Blastopirellula marina: one gene and its partner. The protein of the gene in region 2 interacts with the protein of the main gene of each other region in a pairwise test. Links are inferred from orthologs where the notes say so. Each region holds a gene or a part of one and is shown on either strand. Other genes may lie near its edges. The genes, in order: recA and dprA.

Region 1 (8,923 bases), on a different replicon or contig from region 2:
CACCTGGTCCCCTCGCCCCGGCGGGGAGAGGGTTAGGGTGAGGGGCGAAGCAGGTACTCGCATTGGACGATGTCAACCAAGGTCTTCGGCACATAGCCAACCTACGATTCGGATTTAAACAGCCGTGACCAAAGGACGAGCAAGGCCAGCCAAAGAAAGATGGCAACAAGCCCGATGCCTAGAAAGACGGCTAGCCCGACGATGCCTGAGAGCCCAGTCATCTTCGATACCACGAACGCCACAAGCACCGGCGGAAGCATCCACACGAGGATGTAGACGGAATCGAGCCAATAGGGACGGTTCATATCCTTGGCCGCTCGTTCAAATTACAGAAAGCAGGTTGTGATCCCGAAGCAGTTGAACGATCGCCTCGACATCCTCGGCGCGGCAATTGGCGTGAAAACCATAACCCCCACGTGGATGCTTCATCAGTGGTGAGGTCAACCGAAAAGGTGAGTAGCGAAATGCGGCCTCGATGGCAGCCTTCTCGTCCTGCCCATCGTCAGGCGGTTGATCCCAGATCAAGCGCAAGTACATAGGCAAACTCCTTCGACATGAAAGTCATCTACTGACCCCATCCCCAAGACGGCAATCCGCCAAAGAGCCACCCTACGATTCGATCTGATGCAGGGCAGCGAGTCAATGATTAGGTCCCTGGTACCCAGTTTCCCCCTTCACCCTAGCCCTCTCTCCGAAGGGGCGAGTTGGGTTCATCAGCCTAAGCAAACAACGTCTTCGCCAGCTCTTCGGCCTTGGCCATCGCGGCTGGAATCTGCTCGGCGTCTTTACCACCGGCCTGAGCCATATCCGGGCGACCGCCGCCGGAACCGCCGACGATGGCGGCTGGCTCTTTGACCCAGTCGCCTGCCTTCTTGCCGCTATCGGTGAGGGACTTGCTGAGGCCGGCAACGATGGTGACCTTACCTTCTTCGGCAGCTGCGAACAGCATGACGGCCGAGGATTCGGTGCTCTTGCGGATCTGGTCGATCAGTTGCCGCATCAGGTTGGCATTGGCACCTGGGACATCGGCAACGACGACACTGGTGTTGCCGACCGTGGTGGCCTTGGCCAGCAGGTCATCGCCTGAAAGCGTGCCCGATTTTTCACGTTCGGTCAGCTGATGCTTCAGCTTGTCGACTTCATGGTACAGGGTTGCGACACGCTCAGCCGACTCGAACAGCGGGCTATTGAGTAGACGGGCCGATTCCTTCAGCATCTCTTTGCGGTGATAGTAATCGACGGCCTTGCCACTATATGGCTTAATTGCGGCAGGAGCTTCCGGGGCTTTACCGCTGCCGTTGACCGCCTTCTTCAAGTCACGCACGTAGCCAGTCAGACTGCGAACGGCTTCGGGAATGTTGGGCACGTCACACTTGAGCGTCTTGGCCATCGCATCGAGCGAGTGGTCGACCTTTTCGCGATACTCCTTCGCCTTGTCGCCGGTCAACGCGATGATACGGCGGACACCTGCGGAGACGCTTTCTTCGCTAATGACCTCGAACGCTTCGACCTGTTTGGTATCGGTCAGGTGCGTACCGCCGCACAGTTCGCGGCTGAAGTCACCCATGGTGACCATACGGACCGGGTCGGGGTACTTTTCACCGAACAGCATCATCGCGCCCAGTTCGCGGGCCTTGGCCAGGGGAACCGTTTCCCATTTGACCGTGCCGCCGTCGACCACCTTCGCGTTCACATCGGATTCGATAGTGGTCAGCTGATCGAGGGCGATCGGCTCCATGTTGGTGAAGTCGAACCGGAGGAGGTCGTCTTCCACCTTCGAGCCTTGCTGTTGGGCGTGCGAACCGAGCGTCTTCTGCAACGCGTGATGCAGAATGTGCGTAGCGGAGTGTGCCCGCTTGATAGCCGCGCGGCGCGTGGTGTCGACCTGAGCCTTGGCGGTGGTGTCGGTCGAGATCGTCCCTTTCGCCAGGTAACCTTCGTGCAGGAACAGATCGCTGTCCTTTTGCGTGTCGGTGACGATAAACTCGAAATCGTCCGAGTAAATGCGTCCCTTGTCGCCGACCTGACCGCCGGACTCGCCGTAAAACGGAGTCTTGTCGAGCACGACGACCAGCTTGTGCTCTGGACCGGTGGTGCTGAAGTCGTCAACCAGTTGCGACTCACCGTCTCCTTCAGCCGCGGTCACAATGCCTTTGATGGTGACATCGGTGGTTTCGTTGTCGTAGCCGACAAATTCGGTCGAACGAACCGAGTTCTTGAGGGACTCGATCGGACCGGTTTCGAACAGCTTCACTTGCTCGCCGCCGGAACGCTCGCCGAATTCTTCCATCGCTTTCTTGTAGCCGACCCAGTCAAACGTGAAGCCATGCTCGATGGCAACCTGTTCAAACAGTTCCGGTGGGAAGCCGAACGTCTGGTACAGTTCAGCGGCTTCGTCGCCGTTGACGACGGTGCGGTTGGCGGAACGCATGCCGGAGAAGATCTTTTCACTGCGGGCAATGCCGTCGTCCAGCGAGTGGAGGAAGTTTTCTTCTTCACTCTTGATCACGTTCTTCACTCGTGTGACCGAGTCTTGCAGATCCGGGTACGGCGTCTTCATCATCTCGACGATTTTGTCGACCAACTGATAAGCGAACGGCTGGTGCATGCCCATCTGGTGACCGTCGAGCACAGCCCGGCGAAGCAGGCGGCGGATAACGTACTTCTCTTTATTGGCACCAGGGTAAACGTTCTCGTGAACGGCCATGGTGCACGCGCGAATGTGATCGGTGATACGACGCAGGCGGCGGCCGTTATCGGAAGCCGGGTCGTACTTCACGCCGCAGATCTCGCTGGCGGCTTCCACGATCGGACGCAGGATGTCGATGTGGTAGTTGGTGGTGACGCCTTGCAGGGTAGCCGCGGTGCGTTCGAGCCCCATACCGGTGTCGATATTCTTGCTTGGTAGTGGTTCGAGGTTATTCGGCGGATCCCCTACGCGATTGAACTGCGTGAAGACGAGATTCCAGATCTCGACCTTCTTGCCGTCGGCCGGGGTGAAGTAGATTTCGCTGCACGGACCGCAAACGCCGTCGGGACCTTGGCTGGGGGCGCTGGCTGGCCAGAAGTTTTCGTCTTCGTCCAGGCGTTCGATTCGGCTGAAAGGCAGGCCGATCTTTTCGTGCCAGATGTTAGCTGCTTCGTCGTCGTCTTTGTAGACGGTGACGCTCAGCTGATCGGGATTGATCGCGAGCCATTTCTTATCGGTCAGAAATTCCCAAGCCCAGTGGATCGCTTCTTCTTTGAAGTAGTCGCCGAAGCTGAAGTTGCCCAGCATCTCGAAGAAGGTGTGGTGATAGGCGGTACGGCCGACGTTGTCGATGTCGCCGGTGCGCAGACACTTCTGGCAGGTGGTGGCCTTGGTGAAGTCGAGCTTCACGCGACCGAGAAAGTGATCCTTAAATTGGTTCATCCCGGCAGGGGTGAACAGAACCGAGGGGTCCCAAGTGGGAACCAGAACGTCGCTCGGGCAACGCGTGTGTCCTTTGGTCTCGAAAAAGCTGAGGTACTTTTCGCGTAGTTCGTCGGTTTTCATTGGGAAACTAGTTTTCAGTGTTCAGTTTTCAGTGTTCAGCAGATGGCCGGAGCTACCGCATCTTCCCCAATCGTTGGGACACAAGCCCTTCATCATAAGTTCTTTGCCAATTTGGGCAAAGGTGACTGATTTGGTGAGAAATATGGGTCATTCAAGAACCCAAACAAGGCCGGCTGCCCCCTGTGCATGGGACAGCCGACCTCGGAACCCTGTTTGGGAAATGGAACGTGCACGAGTAAGGCAAATCCCAGGGGGGACAGAGATCTGCCAGGATCCTGCTTGGGTGCGGCATGGTCCCCAGAACGAACCGTACCGCGGTGGTTGATCAAACGGAGAGGACTTGTGCGATCCCGGGGGGAAAGGACCGTCACTGAACGTACCCGGGAGGGCGGGACGCTTACAAATCGCCATCCGATGGCATTTCGCCGTCGTCTTCGGGGCCGGAAACCGGGCCGATGGCTGGTTCGACCGAGGCCATCACCTTTTCCTTGATTTCGGCGGTGATCTCGGGGTTTTCGACCAGGAACATCCGGGCCTTCTCCTTACCCTGGCCAAGTTGCATGTCGCCGTAGCGGAACCAGGCACCACTGCGGGCCACGATCTTGTGGTTGATCCCCAGGTCGAGGACGTCCCCTTCGTAGCTGATGCCATCTTTGTGCATCATATCGAACTCGGCGATACGGAACGGCGGAGCGACCTTGTTCTTGACGATCTTCGTGCGGACACGTTGGCCCACCACTTCTTCCCCGTCTTTCAGTTGACCGATGCGGCGAACATCGACACGGCAGGACGAGTAAAACTTCAACGCACGACCGCCTGGGGTGGTTTCGGGGCTACCGAACATCACACCCACCTTTTCGCGGATCTGGTTAATGAAGATCACGCAGGTTTTCGACTTGGCGATGGCACCGGTCAGCTTTCGCATCGACTGGCTCATCAGACGGGCCTGAAGACCGACGTGCGAGTCACCGATTTCGCCGTTGAGTTCCGCCTTGGGAACGAGGGCAGCCACCGAGTCGACGACGATAATGTCGACCGCGTTCGATTTGACCAGCATCTCGGTGATTTGCATCGCCTCTTCACCACTGGAAGGCTGGCTCACCAGTAGCGTTTCCAGTTGCACACCGAGCTTCTTGGCCCAACTGGGATCGAGGGCGTGTTCGGCGTCGACGAATGCCGCGATCCCGCCAGACTTTTGTGCCTCGGCTACGCAGTGCAGGGCAAGTGTGGTTTTACCACTCGACTCCGGACCGAACATTTCGATGATTCGGCCACGCGGAATTCCTTTGCCACCCAGGGCCATGTCAAGCGAAAGCGATCCCGTCGAGATCCCTTCGATCGGCTTTTGATTGGTACCCAGGGGCATGATAGCCCCCTCGCCGAACGACTTTTCGATCTGCGCGAGAGTCGTTTTGAGGGTGGTGTTCCCGGCAAACACGTCCTTTTTGGCTTCCGCCCCCTTAGGAGCGACGTCCTTCCCGGACGACTTCTTCTTGGCTGCCATTTTACCGTTGCTCTTGGTTGCGACCGTGACCATTTCTCAGGGCTCCTTTATGGGGAAAGACTGCAGGCACTGCAAGCGGCCTGAATGTCTAACTGCACAGATGAACAGTGTACAAATTTGCATCGACATTGCAAACTCGTTTCTGCGTTGTTTCTGAAATTAATGATCGGTGAGGGGTAGGACACGTTAGGTCCAACGCCGGAAAAGAATTTCCAGAAAGCGAAAGAAAGACCGCAACGCCTTACTACAAAAGGCCTTACAAAACAAAACAGAATAGCCCATGCCACCGGCGAGACACTTAACCGAGTTGACCGCGGCCAATCAACGTGTACTTCGGGCCAGTGCGATCGAGTTTGCTGGCAAAGATGCAAACTTCTTTCACGTGGCACTCCCCCATCGGCAAATCGGCGTTTTCTGCCAGCAATACCTTCAGGTCGTCGACCTTACGGCTGAAGCGCTTCAGACGGCCAAGCGTAAGATGGGGGTGATACTTCTTACGAGAATCTGGCGGGAAACCAATGTCGGCCAGGCGCTCGGTCAGGTCTTCCTGCAGGTCAATCAGCTGCTGGGCACCCGCATTAGCCCCAACCCATAACGTGCGGGGATTATCGATATCGGGGAATGCCCCTGTGCCGTGCATCTCCAATTCGAAGGCCGCGTGATTGGCTGCGACCTCGATCGTTTTACGAGAGATATCAACCACGTCCTGGCTGGTAACGTCCCCCAGGAAATTGGTGGTGATGTGCAGGTTCTCGGACTCGACCCATTTCACGTCCGCCTCGGCGGCCGAGAGCTTCTTGATCAGCTTCTCGGCTCGGCGACGAACATCGGACGAAATACGGACTGCCAGAAAACAGCGAGTCGCTTCCATGAAGCAGAAAGCCTTAGAAGGTCAGCATCTGACGGTATTGGGCGAAACGGCCGTCGATTTCGTCGCGGCTGGCACCCTTCAAACGATCCATGCTGAAGTCTTCGACAATCAAGCTGGCGACGACGGTGCCGTAGGCCATAGCTTCTTTGAGCGTCTTCGGGTCGAAGTCGTTCTTTTCGGCCAGGTACCCCATCATGCCGCCGGCGAAGCTGTCGCCAGCCCCTGTCGGATCGACCACGTGTGGCGTTGGGAAAGCCGGCATGACGTACGTTTCGCTTTCCGAGAAGAACATTGCACCATGTTCCCCCTTCTTCAACACGACGAACTTCGGCCCCATTTCCAGGACCTTTTGACCTGCTTTGACCAGGTTCTCTTCCTGAGTCAGTAACTTGGCTTCGCTGTCGTTCAGCACCAGACCATCGATACGGCCGAGCAGCTTCTTGAGCTCGTCCCGTTCGATTTCGATCCACAGGTCCATTGTGTCGGCGACCACCAGACGTGGACCGGTCATCTGCTCGAGGACCTTCAGCTGCGTCGATGGCGCGCCGTTGGCCAGAAACACGAACGGGCAGCGCGTCGCGTCTTCGGTAAGAGTCGGGCTGAAGTTTTCCAGCACGTTCAAATGCACTTCCAGCGTGTCACGATCGTTCATGTTGTCGTGATACTTGCCGGTCCAGCGGAAGGTCTTGCCCCCCTTTTCGACTTCAATGCCGCTGGTATCAATACCGCGATCGGCGAAAAGCTGGGTGTGCTCTTCCTGCCAGTCTTCCCCCACAACACCGACCATGCGAACGCCACTGAAAAAGCTGGCGGCATAGGAAAAGTGGGTTGCCGATCCGCCAATGATGTTTTCGCGAACCTCGGTAGGTGTGTGAATGGAATCGATGGCGATGGATCCGACGACCAAAAGTGACATGGGGGCGTCTTTCGTTTTAGCGTTTGCAGGGGAAAATCGTTTTCAACCGGTGCGATGCCAGACCAGACGATGGGAAGTTCCCCCAGTCTGGACCATAATGGACTTCGCAAAACGCCTCATTATCAGGGAATTCGCTTCGGCTGCAACGTACCGCATGAAACCAAATCGGCATTGTGGTCATTTTCTTGTGGCGTCTTGGTACCCCTCATTTTCGCTTGATTGCCCCGAAAGGTCGTGAAATTGCCTTTTCGCTCTGCCCTGCTCTGCCTGCTGATTTCTGCCTGGTCGATTAGCTCCACCACCTATGGTGACGAAGAAAAGCGGTTTGTGGCTCTGCTGGAAGATGGCCGAGTGGTCGAAGACGACGTGCTGCGCAATTGGTACTCCGGCAACGCGATGCCGCAACTGGCTGGGCAAAGCCTAATCAACGGGGGCAATCCCATGCGGTGGATAATGGATCGCTCGCTGGGACCGGCGGAGATCCCCAACGCCTATATCGAGCTATTCTCCGGCGATCGCATCCCGGGGCACCCTGATGCCTACGTGGCCGAGGGGGTCGAATACCAGACCGACATACCAGAACACTTTCTGATCACGCCCAGCTTTCCCTTTCGGCGATCGTCGAACACGCGTTACCGCTCAGACATCCGCGTACGCCGCGACTTTGTGCGGAAGATCGTGTGGGAACAGATGCCGGTACTGATCGATCGCTTTGTCCCGGCGACGGTCTTTCTCAAGAATGGGCGCGAGATCACCTTCCGCGCCATTCGCTTTTCGGAAGCAGGCATCCACCTGCTCGTCGAACGCGAGCGGATGTCGTTCGGCTTTCATGAAATCGCCGAATTGCACCTGGAAACCGAATCGACCTGGGACAGCCATTTGCGGGAACTCGCCATCCTTTTTCCCAGCGGCAAAGTCGATCCGGCCGATCAGCAGCGACTGGTGCAATGGGAGACGTCGGACGGCCTGGTGGCGACCACCAGCGTGCAGCGTATCGATGCCGACTCACGCGGCGACAATAACAATTCCGATCGCTGGGTGCATGGCATCCAGCCGGCGTGGTCGCTCGATCCGATCTGGGTCGAATGCCGTTCGACCTGGTTGCGAAGAAGCTGGGCGTTCGACGAAATGCCGTTGTTTCGCTTGCCCTATCACGAGAGCCGCGACGGGGCGATGTTCTCGCGTAATGGTTTTCCGGCACGCGTCAATCGAGGGGTACTCGCCGGTACGGCCAAGTCAGGCGATCGTATCAGCGGGTGGAGTTTGGGGGTGATGGCCCCCAGCCGCCTAAGCTTTGAATTACCGCCACTTGCCACGGGGTTTCGCACGACGCTGGGGATCGATCAAGCCGCGCATGACCGTGGTTGTATTCGCGGACGCGTGCTGGTCTCGTGGGAGAGTTCCCCCAAGTTTGAATCGGAATTGATGGTCGGCTCCGAGAAAACGGCCGACGCCGGCAACATCCGTTGGGATAGCGTACCGCGCGATGGGCAACTGATCCTGGAAGTCGACATGGCCCATCAAGGACGTCCCGAAGGAGCCGACCCGTTCGACATTCGCGATATGGCCAACTGGATCGAGCCCCGTATCCAGCTCGATCGAGAGAAGCTGCGTCAAGCGATCGACGAGCGAACGCCGGCTACAATCCTGGCCTGGAGCGGATGGAATGTCGCGTCTGATCTCAATAAGCTGCGATTTCAAACGACACGTCGCCGGGTGGAATACACGTACGAGTCCCCCTCGTGGCGAACAACCGTCGTGGCCAAGGACGAGCCGCTGCGACTGACGATGACCAAGAAGCTTGCTCCGGAAGTTTCTTACCTGGAAATCAATACGGCCAAGTTCGATGGGGGTGACGAGCCGAACATCGAAGTTCGTATCAACGACATTCCGGTCTTTGCCGAGTCGATGAAGAACGTCAACACTCACGACCATGTCAACACACCAGCTCCGTTCCTGGTTGACCTGACCCCCTTCGCTGGGCACGAGGTCGACCTCGAAATCTCGCAGACGCCAGGCCCAGACAACATCACCGTCGACTGGCGAGGGATCCACTTTTTGTCACAGCCCTCATTCCTGATGCCGGTGCTGGATGCT
Region 2 (9,046 bases):
TTCGACTAATTTAGAAGTAGTAATTCCCAACGCCTTGGCAATCTCGGCCAGGGCGGGCAACGACGGAGTGACGCGAAAGTTTTCAACTTTCGATAGCCAACTACGTGTTAGCCCGGTGCGCGAGGCGACCTCTTCTAACGTTAACCGTTGGTCGATACGGAGAGATCGGATTCGTTCGGCTAGTTCAACGAGGTTCATCGTGGTATTATATTCGACCCGCAGATCGACACAACATGTCTAGTAGCATGAGTTTCCAGCATCGTTGGCCCTATCCGTCCTGCCTAGAACAGTGGGGCCGCCATCTCTTGATTTAGCCCGTTCCATTTCCTTAATAGAACCTTCATCTGTGGGATTTGCTGCGGATTCTGGGAGAGATCGATCTTTTCTGATGGATCTTCCTGGAGGTCGAACAATTGCCACTTCTCTGGGGAGTCGTGTCCATTGGGAGCAACTATTTTCCAGCGGCCTTCGCGCAACGCGGCTCGTTTCCCTTGCCGCCAATAGAGAATGCGATTGCTGGATGATTCTGGGCTGTGGATAAGCTCGGTGATTTCGAGGCCATCTAGTTCGTATTGAGGCCTATTGCCAATGATCCCTGTGATCGTGGGAAAGAGATCGAGCGTGCTGATGATCGCATCGGATACGATTCCCCCTTCGAGCTTTCCCGGCCAACGAATGAGGAATGGTATGCGAATTCCCCCTTCGTACATGCTGCCCTTACCATCTCGTAGCGGAAGATTACTGGCGGTCGTTTCTTTCGTGGGACCGCCGTTATCACTGAAGAAAACGACCAGCGTGTGATCGCTTTGCCCTGTCGCCTCGAGCGTGTCGAGAATTTGCCCGACACTTCGATCTAAGTCATAAAGCATGGCGAGAAAGATGCGACGGTGAATGTCGTCTTCGTCTTTAAATAGTTCTAGGGTTTCGTTCTTGGCTTGCAGCGGACTGTGAACCGCATTGTAGGCTACATAGAGAAACCAAGGGCTCGCGTGATATCGTTCGATGAAGGAGGTCGCCTCGCGTGTGATCGCGTCCGTAAAGTAGGCATCTTCAATAACCGGCTGCCCCGCACGAAGTATCGGGTTGTTGGCATCGTAGGCAGGTTCGTCGTGCCCCATATGAGAGGAATAGATCAGGCGCGGTGAGACTTCGTACCGATTGTTTTGCCCTGCTGGTAGTCCCTTGCGGCGAATCCAGGTTGTTGTCTGGTTCCATGGATTGGGAACAAAGTAGTGGCCTTCATGCAAAAAGCCGAAAAACTCGTCGAAACCATGACGTTGTGGATGAAAGTCGGCCGCACCTCCAAGATGCCATTTCCCAATCAGGCCAGTTGTGTAGCCTGCATCGTGAAGGTATTCCGCCATGGTTTGCTGCTTGCTAGGCAGACCTGTTTGAGGGTCCTCGTTCCGAGCACCGATGGGATTGAATTCGTAGCCGAATCGCAGTGGAATTCGTCCTGTTAGAAAACCGGCCCGAGAAGGGCTGCAATTGGGTGCCGTTACATAAGCCTGCGTGCACCGCACGGCACTCTTACAAAATGCGTCAATTTTTGGCGTTTTAACCGTCGCATTTCCTTGGCTACCCAACTCGGCATAGCCAAGGTCATCGGCCACCAAAAGCAGGACATTCGGAGGCTGTTGCAGATCTGGCGCTTTCGCCGCGGCTGGTGCGACAAGAATACCAAAAAGTAGGCAGGCCATCGCCTTCAAAGCACATTGGCAATTGAGGGAGCTTCGCATGATTGTGTCAAAATTGAAGGGAGCAAAGTACTGAGATGAGCGAGTGATATTCAGCGTTTTGAGCTAGGTCGAGTCGCTCTAGCTTAGCCAAGAAACCTTGACGAAAGCAAAAAATCTATGGATATTTAAGGTTCCTTCCTATCACTTCCGATCGAAGTCCTAATCCCTCCACTCAGATTGTTGATTCGCCAAACGCCCCCGATTGATCGCGTTCTGGTCCTTCTCAATAGGTATCGCAGATGAGATTGCTTCGTTGCCATTTACTTTCCTTAACCTTCGTGTTGGTGTGCACTTGCGCAGCGATCATGGCATCTGAGCCCGTTGTGAACTGGGACTTTGGCGCGGAAGAGGAAACTCCGCTTATCGCGCATGGTGGAGTCCACCGCGATGTTCCAGGGCCGCGTCCTCCTTCGTACCCCGATTTTGATACCGCCAATACGGCGGTCAAATTTGATGGTCAAGGCGCTTACTACTCGTACGACGACCCAGGCCATCTCAGTCCGTTTGACTTCACTAACGGCGATTCCATTACTATCGAAGCTTGGGTGAATGCTCGCGATCTGAAAGATGGCGAGAATCTCTACATCATGGGGAAAGGTCGAACTGGCAATCCTGAGTTCGCACCTGACAACCAGAACTGGGCTCTGAGGCTACGAGGTGTCAAAGGGAAGGCGTGTGCCAGCTTCCTGTTTGCGACCCCAAGTAAAGGATCGAAGTCGCACTGGCACCGTTGGACAACCGCTGACGGCTTCATACCGAGAACAGGCTGGCATCACGTTGCTGTTACTTACGAGTTCGGCAAACCTGAAAGTGTGCAAGGTTGGATCGACGGGAAACAACTGCCTGGGAATTGGGATATGGGTGGTCCAACGACGCTCGCGCCTGTAGTTGACGACGACAGCGTTTGGATCGGGTCTTCTCTGGGAGGAAGTGCTTCGAATTCGTTCCGCGGCTACCTAGACGCCGTGGCACTCCACCGCGTGGCGCTTGATGCGGAGACGCTCAAGAAGCGATTTCATCGGGTTGGCGAAGCCCCAAAGCCTGAAGCCGCACCCGAATCGATGCCAAAGCTAGGCGAACTTCCCGCAGATCGTGTTACGGTTACTTTCCACGAAGGCATGCCATCTCACACCCAATGGCTCGATTTCGATGAGGATTATCCGGCAGAAATCATCCGTTGGGAAACATCCGAGTTTCTTACCCCACGGTTACCTCTGCGTTATGACAGCTGGGGAATTCGTGATAGTTGGAATGCACCGGTACTGGTGAGAATGGCCGCCGATGTATCTCTTCCAGAAGGAAAGCAAACCTTTCTTTTGCGGGCACGTGGTCTCAGCCGTATGTGGGTAGATGGCAAGCTTGTCGCCAAGACAGGTGCCCTGCAAGGATCACCCAGCGGCGAAGAACCGATCACGCCGGTGGCCGAACCTCCGCTGCCAGGTCATCGCATCAAACAGCATCGTCTTCACGAAGAGACCGGTACTTTTCAAGTTCCCAAGAATGGGACGTACCGCGTGGTTGTCGAAACGATGGCTGGTGGCAAAAAGTTCCGAGCCGAGCCCGGCGAATTCACCGTGGCGCTGCTTTCACCAGACGGAATGCAGTACCACGTGCTTGGCCCTGTCGGCAGTCCAGACGCTCCACTTCCTTTGACGGACGAAGCTTTCAATAATGCGCTGGTGCGTATCGAAAGCTCACTTGCATCGCTTGACGACGAGAATCGCCTTGACGCGGCTAAGTCACGTCAACCGTTCTGGGAAAAGCGACATCGGTTGGCTCAAGAGTGGGCCGAAGAAAATCCGGGGCCCTCGATTCCAAAAAGTAACACCGCTGCTAATCCGATCGATGCCTTCATCATTCGTCGGATTCAAGAAGCGAAAGCAGCCGTCCAAGGAACATCACCAGATGAAGCAAAGAAGTTTCATTCAGAAGTTCTGCCGATCCTGCGAAGTGAATGCTTTCGTTGTCATAGCGAAAAGGACTCTGGTGGTCTTCAACTGAATTCGCGAGATATGGCCATCGCCGGTGGCTATTCCGGTCCAGCGATTGAACCAGGGCATGCCTCTGCCAGCGAGTTGATGACTCGCATCCGACATGAAGATGCCGACATGCGAATGCCACCGACCGGCAAGCCTCTTTCCTTCCAGCAAATCAAGACGCTGGAAACGTGGATCAATGATGGTGCCAAATGGCCTGAATTGCCGTTATCAGTTGAAGAGTCAGAACTGGCACCCATTGTGGGCGATGCCAAGTTTATTCGCCGGGCCTATCTCGATACGGTTGGTGTCATTCCGACGGAGGAAGAGGTTCGTGTTTTTCTTAATGATGATTCTGCTGACAAGCGAGCCAAGTTAATCGATCAACTGCTGGCTGACCCACGCTGGGCCGATCATTGGGTGAGTTATTGGCAAGATGTCTTAGCTGAGAATCCTACCCTGATCAATGCAACGCTCAACGCGAGTGGCCCATTCCGCTGGTTCCTGCACGACTCGCTACGTGATGACAAATCACTGGACCAAATGGTCACCGAATTGATGATGATGCGAGGGGGCGCTGACGACGGTGGCAGTGCCGGTTTTGCCAAGGCGGCTCAGAATGACTCTCCCTTTGCTGCGAAGGGGCATGTGGTCGCCAATGCATTCCTCGGAATTGAACTTCAGTGTGCTCGATGTCACGACTCCCCTTACCACAGCACCACTCAAGAAGACCTCTATTCGCTCGCGGCTATGTTCGCCAGGAAGCCTCTCTCAGTTCCGAAATCCAGTTCGGTCCCGGTCGCCTTCTTTGAAAGCCAGGAACGTGAACCGCTGATCGAAGTGACACTCAAGCCTGGCGCAGCAGTCCAACCTCAATGGCCGTTCTCGGATGTGACAGGCATTCAAGATAACGAAGCCTTGGGGCCCTATCTCGAAGACAAAAAGGACAGCCGCGAACGGCTAACGGCGCTGGTCACTGCTCCTGAAAACGAACGTTTTGCAGAAGTCACTGTGAACCGCATTTGGCGACGGTTGGTTGGCGCAGGAATTGTCGAGCCGCCGCACGACTGGGAAGGCAACAAGCCCAGTCATCCGGAACTTTTGAAGTGGCTGGCACGTGACTTTGTCGTCAATGGGTACAGCGTCAAACACACCATGCGGCTAATTATGAACTCAGATCTCTATCAACGCGAAGCGATCGGAGATCAACAAGATATCGATCCTACACGACGTTTGTTCAATGCTCCGCAACGTCGCCGGATGACTGCCGAGCAGATCGTCGACTCGTTCTATGGGGCGGCTGGAAAAGAGATCGAGGTTGAGACTCTGACGCTTGACCCTGACGGTCGACGCCCAGCCAGCAATCGTAACAACCTGGGACGCGTCGAGCGTGCCTGGATGCTGGCGAGCATTTCCAACGAGCGCGACCGGCCAAGTTTGACGCTCCCGCGTGTATCGGTGATTGATGACGTGATGGTCGCATTCGGGTGGTCGGCTGAACGGCAGATCCCGCGAACCGATCGCGAAACCGAGCCGAACGTGCTGCAGCCGGCCGTGATCGCCAACGGAACCATGACTGTGTGGCTTACCAGGGCATCCCACGAAAGCCCCCTGGCCGATTTGGCGGTCGAAGCGAAATCTCCTGAACAATTGGTCGACTCTGTGTTCCTGCGGTTTTTGAGTCGAATGCCTAGTGATCAGGAGCGAGTACTGTTTGCAAATGTCCTGCGCAAGGGGTTCGAGCAGCGACTCGTTCCCAAAGATCAGGTTAAGGAACCAGGGCGACTTGAACGACTTCCTCAAGTAACCTGGTCAAACCACTTGCGTTCGGAAGCGAATACAATCCAGCAAGAGCACGCTCACCGAGCAAGAGTCGGCCCACCGGCTGATCCTCGGCTACAGCCTGAGTGGCGCGAAGTTTACGAAGATATGGTGTGGAGTGTGGTGAACCTGCGAGAATTTGTCTGGATGCCGTAGTTGCCGGATTCGTGAGCGAACAAGTCATAGCTACTGATAAGAAGCGATTTAATATGAACAATTCTTCTTCAAAGTCTGGTGTCAATCGGCGACAGTTTCTCGCTGCATCCGCTGCGACGGCCATGGCGACGTCGGTTGCCGGGGCCATGCCCATGGGAAGCCGAATCAGCGGCCAGGCGGAACATGTCATTTCGATATGGCTAGGCGGCGGCATGGGGCAGGTCGATACGTTCGATCCGAAGGCCAAGGGAGATCCTCAGGCAAAGAAGCCGGGTTCGTACTACGAGTCCATCCCAACGTGTGTCAACGACGTTCAGGTATGCGAACATCTTGCCAAGCTGGCTCCGATCATGGACCGTGTCACCGCCGTGCGGACGGTGAACCATGCCGTGATCGATGAGCATGCCGCAGCGACGAATTGGATGCACGTGGGCCGCCCGGTCAGTGGTACGGTGGTGTATCCCTCGCTAGGCTCGATTGTCGCCCACGAGCGTGGGGCGGCCTCAGATGAAGTGCCAGCCTACGTCCTGATTGGCTATCCCAACGCGACCCGTGGGCCAGGTTTCCTCGGGGCTCAGCATAGCTATCTCTATCTGACTGAAACGGGGCGTGGCCCCGCAGGCCTATCGCCCCCACTAGGTGTAGATCGCGAACGTCAACATCGCCGGGAAAGCTTTCTGACGAAGTTACGTAGCCTACAGCCAGAGACGAGAGAAGCTGCGCTAAAGGACTATGACGCGACGATCGATCTGAGTCTTAAGCTGAGTGGTCCCGAGTTCATGAGCAGCTTCGATCTCGACCGAGAATCGGCTGACCTGCGCGAGGGTTACGGTGGCGAGTTCGGACAGCGGTGCTTGTTGGCCCGCCGGCTGGTGGAACGAGGGGTACGCTTCATCGAAGTCTCGCACAACCTCAACTTCCTAAACGGTGCCGGTTGGGACGTGCACAACGGAGGCATTCTGGAACAGCATAAGCTGATTCAGGAACTCGATACGGCGATGGCAGCACTAATTCTCGATCTTGAGCAGCGAAAGATGCTCGACAAGACGCTGATCGTGGTCACCACCGAATTTGGCCGTCCGCCAGAGTTTGACAGTGGTGGCGGGCGTGGACACCAAGGGTCGGCGTTCACATGCGTACTTGCTGGTGGCGGTCTGAAGCACTCTGGTGCTTACGGTCAGACGGACGAACTCGGAAAGAAGATTGTCAGCAATCCGGTTTCCGTTCCCGACTTCTTTGCGACCATTCACGCCGCCATGGGTATCGACTACGCGAAATCGCTTTACGATGGCGACCGCCCTGTTCCCATTACCGACGGTGGTCAGCCCATCAAAGCCTTATTCACCTAACGGGATAAGCTTAAGCGGTACGCTGTACGGTGGTTCCGTTGGTTCGCACGATCAACCGCTTCATCTCTAAAATGCTGAGCGTTGACAATATCCGATGTACGGGCAGCTTCGACCTCGCCACCAAGGCATCCAACGACATTGGGGCCAGATCGATGTGCTGGAGAACCTGTTGTTCTTGATCGTTTAGCTTTAACTCTGCCGGTTGCAGAACGGTTTTCTCTTCCGAGACTTGTAGCGGCTTGCGGAGCGGCCCCAACTGTTCGATCACGTCGTCGACCGACTGAACCAACGTGGCACCATCGCGGATCAGGCTATTCACTCCACGGGCGACAGGGTTATCAATTTGACCTGGCAGGGCAAAAACTTCACGATTTTGCTCCATCGCCATGCGAGCGGAAATCAAAGCTCCACTGCGTGCTGCGGCTTCGACAATGACCACACCGAGGCTCATTCCCGTGATCAAGCGATTTCGTTGGGGAAACGCGCCGGCAATTGGACTGACCAAGGGGGCCGATTCGCTGACGATCGCCCCGCTTTCGGTGACCTCCGCGGCCAAGTCTTCATGCTCTGGAGGGTAGATCTTCGAGACACCACCACCTAGAAAAGCAATCGTTCGTCCTTTGGCTTTAAGCGCACCGCGATGTGCCGCCGCATCGATCCCACGGGCCAGGCCGCTGGCGATGGTGAATCCGGCCTTGGCCAGTTCATATCCGAAACGCTCGGCCTGCTTCTTACCGTAATGCGTGGCGTGCCGGGTTCCCACGATCGCTACAGCCAGTTCGTCACACGGAAGAATCTCACCTTTGACAAACAGCAATGTTGGCGGATCAGCGATCTCTCTCAGGAGTTCCGGAAACCCATCGCAGGAGCGTGTCAGAATCTGAATACCGAAATCGCGACAATGATCCAGCTCACGCTGAACATCAAGCTGACTGGCCGCGACAATCGTCTTGGCTACCTTAGGACCAATGCCCTGCACTGCCTGGAGTTGGCCTGACGTTGCCGAGAGGGCTGCTGAGAGCGATCCAAAACAGGCTTGAAGAGCTTGAACTTTTGCAGGGCCGATGCCCGAACTCAATGCCAGACGCAGCGCGGCGATAAACTCAGGATCTTGTAGTGTTTGGTCGTCGACAAAACTCATGCGAATAGCACCTGGAGGATGGAACGCGAGTCCGCCATTATAGGGGGTGCTGCCAAAGTGTCGAGGAAATTATCGGCCAACTAGCTCACGTACCCGTCGGTCCAGGCTTCCATGGCCACGCCTGCGGGTATATCGGACGTGAGCACGACTTTGCCAATGCTGTGCGGGACGATGAATCGCAGCTTGCCGTGCTCGACTTTCTTATCCCGCTGCATGGCGGACAGAATGGCCTCTTTATCCAGTTTCGGAACATCGACTGGTAAGCCGAGAGCGGTTAGCAATTTGTACTGCCGCTTGGTCGCTTCCTGATCAAACACGCCCAGTTTTTCTCCCAGGCGAGAAGCACAAAGCATCCCGACGGAAACCGCCTCGCCGTGCAGGTACTGGCCATAGCCTGATACCGTTTCCAGGGCATGGCAGTAGGTATGACCGTAGTTGAGGATCGCACGCAGGCCGGTTGTCTCGCGTTCGTCCTCTGCGACGACTTGGGCCTTCAATTCACAGCTTCTCGCGACAATCTTTTGCAATACGACCGCATCGCGATCGAGCATCGGTTGAACGTTGGCTTCCAGGTATTCAAAGAATTCGGGATCGAGAATCACACCGTACTTCACGACTTCAGCCAGGCCGGATAGATACTCTCTTCGCGGCAGCGTTTCCAAAACTGCCGTGTCGATCAGCACGCCCTTCGGTTGCCAGAAGCATCCCACGATATTCTTCGCCGCCGGCAAGTTAATACCAACTTTGCCGCCGACGCTACTGTCGACCTGGGCAAGAAGCGTGGTTGGTATCTGAAAGAAATCGAGTCCCCGCGTCATGGTGGCGGCAATGAATCCGGCGAGGTCGCCGATGACGCCGCCCCCC

The links.
Region 1: the proteins of dprA (region 2) and recA interact in binary tests that used the Bacillus subtilis proteins (3 or more experiments, as listed by UniProt). The link is inferred for Blastopirellula marina from one-to-one orthologs.

What each region holds. Positions count from the first base shown.
Region 1 is NZ_PUIA01000003.1:75,418-84,340, reverse strand. The notes cover bases 2,987-5,792. They hold recA (recombinase RecA), read right to left. Parts: upstream 5,040-5,792; coding sequence 3,933-5,039; downstream 2,987-3,932. Other genes in these bases: thpR (RNA 2',3'-cyclic phosphodiesterase), read right to left, coding at 5,338-5,792; alaS (alanine--tRNA ligase), read right to left, coding at 2,987-3,535. Outside these bases: C5Y96_RS00775 (hypothetical protein), read right to left, coding at 102-305; C5Y96_RS00770 (hypothetical protein), read right to left, coding at 322-537; more of alaS, read right to left, coding at 719-2,986; more of thpR, read right to left, coding at 5,793-5,910; C5Y96_RS00750 (PfkB family carbohydrate kinase), read right to left, coding at 5,924-6,826; C5Y96_RS00745 (hypothetical protein), read left to right, coding at 7,061-8,923. UniProt on the Bacillus subtilis protein: Multifunctional protein involved in homologous recombination, DNA repair and competence.
Region 2 is NZ_PUIA01000074.1:340,131-349,176, reverse strand. Bases 6,118-9,046 are described here. They hold dprA (DNA-processing protein DprA), read right to left. Parts: upstream 8,183-9,046; coding sequence 7,052-8,182; downstream 6,118-7,051. Other genes in these bases: aroB (3-dehydroquinate synthase), read right to left, coding at 8,263-9,046; C5Y96_RS23525 (DUF1501 domain-containing protein), read left to right, coding at 6,118-7,041. In the rest of the region: C5Y96_RS23540 (helix-turn-helix domain-containing protein), read right to left, coding at 1-198; C5Y96_RS23535 (sulfatase-like hydrolase/transferase), read right to left, coding at 282-1,739; C5Y96_RS23530 (DUF1553 domain-containing protein), read left to right, coding at 2,045-5,692; more of C5Y96_RS23525, read left to right, coding at 5,746-6,117. UniProt on the Bacillus subtilis protein: Protein that helps load RecA onto ssDNA during transformation. Binds cooperatively to circular ssDNA, is able to bridge different segments of DNA. Favors the loading of RecA onto SsbA- or SsbB-coated ssDNA and formation of RecA-DNA filaments.